2 regions of the Bacillus sp. EA-CB0995 genome follow, and region 1 is predicted to be linked to the other one. Evidence: a T-box and tRNA genes for the amino acid it is inferred to sense, from the RefSeq annotation. Region 1 holds a T-box; the other holds one or more tRNA genes.
The links. The T-box of region 1 lies ahead of ileS (isoleucine--tRNA ligase). A T-box ahead of a tRNA ligase gene usually reads a tRNA of that ligase, here a tRNA-Ile.
Positions count from the first base shown of each region.

Region 2: it encodes a tRNA-Ile, which carries the amino acid that the T-box ahead of ileS (isoleucine--tRNA ligase) is inferred to sense. The anticodon was not compared.

Region 1 is NZ_CP169269.1:2,918,761-2,922,185, reverse strand. Features, by position in the region: gene ACEWFJ_RS15120 (nucleoside-diphosphate kinase) at 249-611, shown strand; gene ACEWFJ_RS15115 (hypothetical protein) at 587-1,105, shown strand; gene ACEWFJ_RS15110 (hypothetical protein) at 1,148-1,381, opposite strand; T-box leader at 1,646-1,888, shown strand; gene ileS (isoleucine--tRNA ligase) at 1,943-3,425, shown strand, end outside.
Region 2 is NZ_CP169269.1:1,389,802-1,393,226, reverse strand. Features, by position in the region: partial or broken gene ACEWFJ_RS07260 (MFS transporter) at 1-392, opposite strand, end outside; gene sodA (superoxide dismutase [Mn]) at 579-1,190, opposite strand; tRNA gene ACEWFJ_RS07250 (tRNA-Ile) at 1,415-1,488, opposite strand; partial or broken gene ACEWFJ_RS07245 (DUF1189 domain-containing protein) at 1,713-2,479, shown strand; partial or broken gene ACEWFJ_RS07240 (hypothetical protein) at 2,701-2,882, shown strand; gene ispG (flavodoxin-dependent (E)-4-hydroxy-3-methylbut-2-enyl-diphosphate synthase) at 3,038-3,425, shown strand, end outside.

The DNA of each region.
Region 1 (3,425 bases):
CTTTTTCAATATCAGTTGTTTCGTATCCTACTAATTTCTCAAAGGTAATTTGTATTTTTACATTTTCTGATTCGTAATAGCTGTCTAAATCAATATTTAAAAAATTTATATGCATCAGCATTTACATTCGTTTCAATAATGTTGAAAGTTCGAATTGGATGTATGAACATAATCATTATTATGTTTGCATAAGCAACTTTCCTTTTCTTCCATATAGTATTACATAGGGTGGAAGGGGGATATAGATATTGAATTGGGACAAATTAGGGTTCGTAATATGCAAACCAGACGCAGTATACTTAAATTTAGAACGAGAAATTCTGTCGTTTCTTGAGCGAAGAGGATTTCAAATTCTTGCCTGCAAATATGTGACGATTACACCGGATTTATGCCGGCGTTTATATTGGGATGAAAATAAGGAGTATTCTGAATGGTGGTGGGAATTAGAATCTGAATTCTTGAATTTAGGAGAAAGTTTATGTGTGTTGGTTCAAGGTACACCACAACCACCGTACAAATCGGTTTCCGAGCTGATTGAAAAAAGTGGAAGGGAAACTTCAAGCCTGAAAAAGCAAAGAAAGGAACGATACGATGTACGTTTGGAGCAATGAATGGGATATTTAATCTATTTCACTCTGCAGATTGTACAAACGCAGTGAAACGGGAAGCATCATTGTTTTTTACAGCTGAAGAGATAGAACAATTAGCATGTGAAAATGCTTCATTCGTACTTAAGCAAAAAGAAGCGAGCAATCTTGATGTTATAGATATATACTTTCGTATCAAACGGCAATGTATACGAGTTTCATCCATGCATATGAAAGTAAAGAAAAGATATATAAGTTTTCTTGATAAGAAACAACGTCAGGCCATGAGTGTAAGCAAGTCAATGAAGCAGCTTTGGTTGTATAATACCTTGCAGGAGGAATATCGGATGTTTTACATGTACATTGGCAAAGACAAATTACTAGAGTGTATAACTAACAACAAAAATTTTAAAAGAATAAACTACAATATACTATTTCAAGCATTCGATAAAGCCGGTTTAAAACTTGCAAAATGGGAAACCTGTTTGTTTAAAACGACAATGTTAAGTTTTACATAAAAACCTTCAGTACACTGAAGGTTTTTATGTCGGTGCGATCATTCATGAAAAAAATCCTAAAGCGTATTTTACTCCTTCATGAATATCAGTTGTTTCGTATCCTGCTAATTCTTCAAAGGTAATTTTCATTTTTACTTTTTCTAATTCGTAACCACTGTCTAAATCAATATCCAATAGAACTTCATATCCATCAGCAGTAGCATTCGTTTCAATAATGTTGAAAGTTTGAATTGATGTTCCTGTTTCATACTCGATTGATTCTGAAAAATCTGACATAAAAAACACCACCTCTTCTTTTTCAAGCCTAATATTTTAGATATAATTGACTTAATAGCTTCCCATACGATAAAACATCTGTGGGTCTTTCAATAGCTTAACCATGCCAGCTTCTGATATTCATGAAGCATTCTGATATATGTTTAGAATAAAAAAGTGTAGTAAAGGTAAACATTAAATGCATAAATAGAATTCAGATAGTTTTTTCTAAATTCATTGACAATTAGCGTTGCGTTGGAATAAAATAACTGTTAATAAAAGTATACAAATCTGATGACGAGAAAGAGTAAAATATATCGCTGTTCCCCAGAGAGCCGGTGCTTTGCTGAAAGCCGGTGTTCGGTTTATATTTGAAAATCATCTCCGAGGAGTCGAACTGAACATAGTAAGTTCGAACGGTTGTCTACCGTTACAAGGAACGCGTATGATTGTACGTTGCTGAGTGCTATTGATTGAACGGTTAATCAATAGAAGTAGGGTGGTAGCGCGGGTAAACCCGTCCCTAATGATAGGGACGGGTTTTTTGTGTACTTTTAATTATTTCATAAGGAGTGATTGTAGATGAAGAAGGTAGATGTGAAAGAATTAGCTGTAAGGAGAGAAGCGCGAATTCGTAAGCAATGGAATGAACAGGATACCTTTATGCAATCGATTCGAAATCGTGAAGGTGCACAATCTTTCGTTTTTTATGAAGGACCGCCAACTGCGAATGGTCTTCCGCATGTCGGTCATGCGCTAGGACGGACAATTAAGGACTTGGTCGCAAGGTATAAAACGATGACAGGATATAAAGTGCTGCGCAAAGCCGGATGGGATACACATGGATTACCGGTGGAATTAGGAGTTGAAAAACAGCTTGGTATTTCTGGTAAACATGATATTGAAAAGTACGGTGTCGAAGCATTTCTTGCAAAGTGTAAAGAGAGTGTATTTACGTATGAAAAGCAGTGGCGTGAGTTTACAGAGAGTATTGGCTATTGGGTTGACATGGATGCGCCGTATATCACGCTAGATAATTCTTATATCGAAAGCGTTTGGCATATTCTTGGAACAATTCATGAAAAAGGATTGCTATATAAAGGGCACCGCGTTTCTCCTTATTGCCCAAGCTGCCAAACATCATTAAGCTCGCATGAAGTCGCGCAAGGATATAAAACAGTGAAGGATTTAAGTGCAACAGTTAAATTTCAGATTGCAGGTCGAGAAAACGAGTATGTTCTCGGATGGACAACAACGCCATGGACGCTTCCGGCTAATGTAGCATTAGCGGTTCATCCAGAGATGGAATATGTCCGAGCGCAGCAAGGAGATGATGTTTATATTGTTGCGAAAGAGTTAGCGAAAGATGTACTGCAGCAAGAGTATAAAATGTTATCTGTTCACAAGGGAAGTGAATTAATAGGGCTTTCTTATGTGCCGCCATTTCAGTTTGCGGAAGTTGCAAATGGTCATTGTATTGTGAGTGCTGATTTTGTCACTGCACATAGCGGTACAGGGATTGTGCATATCGCGCCTGCTTACGGGGAAGATGATTATAAAGTTGTCCAAGAACATGGTTTATCATTTGTGAATGTCGTAAACGAGAAAGGAGAATACACATCTGACGTTCCTTTTTTACAAGGGAAATTTGTAAAAGAGTGTGATGTTGATATTGTTCGCTATTTAGCTGAGCATGGTCTTCTTTATCATAAAGAGAAATATGAGCATAGTTATCCGCATTGTTGGCGCTGTGATTCACCGCTACTTTATTATGCAAATGAAAGTTGGTTCATTCGAACGACTACTTTAAAAGAGAACTTTTTACAAAATAATAATGAAGTAACATGGCACCCAGAGCATATTCAACATGGCCGGTTCGGTAATTTTTTAGAAAATATGGTTGATTGGAATATTAGCCGAAACAGGTATTGGGGAACGCCGCTTAATGTGTGGGAATGCGAAGCTTGTCATCATCAATTTGCACCGAAAAGCATTGAAGGGCTAAGACGTTATGCAACTGACGCTGTAGATGAAAAAATTGAACTGCATAAGCCATATGTGGATG
Region 2 (3,425 bases), 1.5 Mb from region 1:
TTCAAATGTTAATAAATTAAATGAGAGCCAGTAAAATCCATATCCCATTCCAAGCAAACTGCCGATTAGTAAAATATACTGCGAAGCATTCGTTCCTGTTAGTAATACAACAATAAAAAAATAGCTAATGTTGTCACGCCGATTCGGAGCAAAATCGTACGATCTACTCGTTTCGCTAATTTTCCGGCAACAAGAAATGTCAGTGGTTGTAAAACAACGCTTGCTAAATTATAAAGGCCAATATTCACAAAGTCCTTCGTTTGTTTCCATAAATAAATATTAACAAACGTATTCGACAATGAAATAGCCAACGCATATAACCCGCCAATTATGAGTAATAATACTAAGTCACGATTCACCTCAACATCGCCAATTAAATGTTTCCATTTCATATGAACTCTCCTTTACTTCATGTTCTAGTCTTCCAAAGAAGAACACAATTATGTAAAGAAGAAGAGGGAAAGTGAAACTTCTTTCAATGGAGCATCTTTCTCCATTGATGTGAACTCTACCAATCGGACCGGTGTAAGAAAACAAAAAAAGCTAGGAGAAACATCTCCTAGCTTTTACAATTATAATTATTTTGCGTCTTGGTAACGTTTTTCAACTGCGTTCCAATCTACAACGTTCCAGAATGCACCGATGTAGTCAGGACGACGATTTTGGTAATGTAAGTAGTATGCATGCTCCCAAACGTCTAGTCCTAAAACTGGAGTTTTACCTTCCATTAATGGAGTATCTTGGTTTGGTGTGCTTGTTACTTCTAACTCACCATTGTTTACAACAAGCCATGCCCAACCAGAACCGAAGCGAGTTGCGCCTGCTTTTGCAAACTCTTCTTTAAATGCATCAAAGCTGCCGAATTTTGCTTCAATTGCGCTTGCAAGTTCACCTACTGGTTGTCCGCCGCCATTTGGAGAAAGGATTGTCCAGAATAAAGAGTGGTTTGCATGTCCACCACCGTTATTGCGTACTGCTGTGCGGATTGCCTCTGGCACCTCGTTTAAGCTTGCAACTAATTCTTCAATACTTTTTTCTGCTAATTCCGCATGTCCTTCTAATGCAGCATTTAAATTTGTTACGTATGTGTTGTGATGTTTTGTATGATGGATGTTCATTGTTTCTTTGTCAAAATGAGGTTCTAATGCATCATACGCATAAGGTAAATTTGGTAATTCATGTTTTGCCATTGTTATATTCCTCCCATTTGTATGTATTTGCCGATAATGACTCGGCATACAAATTCATTTTACCCTAATTACATAGAGGTGAAAACAAATTTAACGTATTGCCTCGCTAACATTAAAGTAGCAAATTTTCCATTTCTTTTCAAACGAAATGCTCATAAATTTCGTAAAAAAGCTTCCTTCTATAAGGAAGCATATGTGCTATGTATCAATATGTGAAATGGATATGGACCCTGTAGGACTCGAACCTACGACCGGACGGTTATGAGCCGTCTGCTCTAACCAGCTGAGCTAAAGGTCCACAATACATATACGAATAACTGCCAAGGTATCCTGTATACTCTAATCAACTAAACTACTCTAGAATGTATGATTACATATAAAAATGTAAGATAAATTTACCATAATGAAAAGAAATGTGTCAATTGCATTTTCATATCACACATGATATATCTTGTGATTCTTTAGAAACGTACGTTACAATGGGATGGTAAATCAATATATTTAAAAGAAGGAAGTGAATTCATGTCCATATTTACGCAATTGTTTAAAAGTTTATATGCACCAAAAGAGATGGCACTTTTTCGTTTTCAAAAAATCGGAAAAACGATTCTTTACATAATGTTGCTATGTTTACTTGCTACCGTTCCAAAAACGATTCTATTTGGAAGTTTCATTCAAGATGGCATTAGTCTGGTTAATCATTCTATCGAAAAAGATGTACCTGATTTTAAAATTGAAAATGGCGAACTTCACGCAGACATCGACAAACCCATTGTAAAAGATGACACAGATTTTATTTTTGTATTTGATCCAAATGCAACGGATGCAAGTGCATATTCCAACCGAGATGGTGTGTTCATCTTAAAAGATAAAGTGATTTCAACAGCAGAACAAAAAACACAATCATTTCCATATAGTGACTTAGGAAATACGACTTTTGAAAAAAAGATATTCAAGAATTAGTTTCATTTGTCGATAGCATATATCCAATTGCTATGTTCGTTATCGGAATACTTATTTACTTATTCCAACTCTTCATTACATTCCTTGGCGTTACGCTATTAGCATTTATCGGCTCTGCAATGAGCGGACAGCGTAAACTATCGTACAAACAAATTTGGACATTAACTGCCTACAGCTATACAATCCCAACTATATTCTTTATGATAATGGATTTGTTAAAAATTAACGTCCCAGGCTCGTTGTTCCTATTTATTACCGTTGTTCTGATTGTTCTTTATTTAACAATAAAAGAAGTACCAAAACCAAAAGAAAAAAATTCACTATAAAAAATGCCTTCAAGGCATTTTTTTGGACAAGCATATATTTCTCTACAAAGGAGTGAAGAAATATGAAAAGACTTGGCGGTGTCTTATTGTTGCTTGTTCTCGGTTACGTCTTGTACTACGATATGACAATCGGCACTTTACCGTTACTTCATACATATTCCAAAACAAAAGAAACTTCGGCTAAAGCTTCAAAAAACGACCAAAAAGAAAATATATCATCAACAAAATATAAAATCATTGAAATAAAAACAGGCGATACCGTTCTATCCATTACAGAGGAAATTAACAAAAAAAAATCCCTTCTATTGAAAAGGTTGTTACAGATTTTAAAGGATTAAACCAAAGTGAATCTCCTGCAAAATTACAAATTGGGAAAAAATACAAATTCCCTCTCTATCCATAACAGTATCACATAATTCTTGTCAATTGCAGCAAAGCGCTGATACAATAGAAAAAGTGAAGCTAGACATTTGGCTTCACGAGACAAATACTGCATACAATATAAATGTATTTGTCTACAAAATAAGAAACTTCTTTTATAAGGAGAGCGATCTATTCGTGAATGAAATAACTCATCGTACAAAAACACGTCCTGTTAAAGTTGGAAATTTAACAATCGGCGGTAATAATGAATTAATTATACAAAGTATGACAACAACAAAAACGCATGATGTGGAAGCAACAGTTGCCGAAATTAAACGTTTAGAAGAAGCAGGTTGTCAAATTGTCCGTGTAGCCGTTCCAGATGAGCGCGCTGCAGACGCAATTGCTGATATTAAAAAACAAATTAATATCCCTCTTGTTGCTGATATTCATTTTGACTATCGCCTAGCATTAAAAGCAATTGAAGGCGGTATTGACAAAGTTCGTATCAACCCTGGAAACATCGGTCGCCGCCATAAAGTTGAAGCAGTTGTAAATGCTGCAAAAGAACGCGGTATTCCAA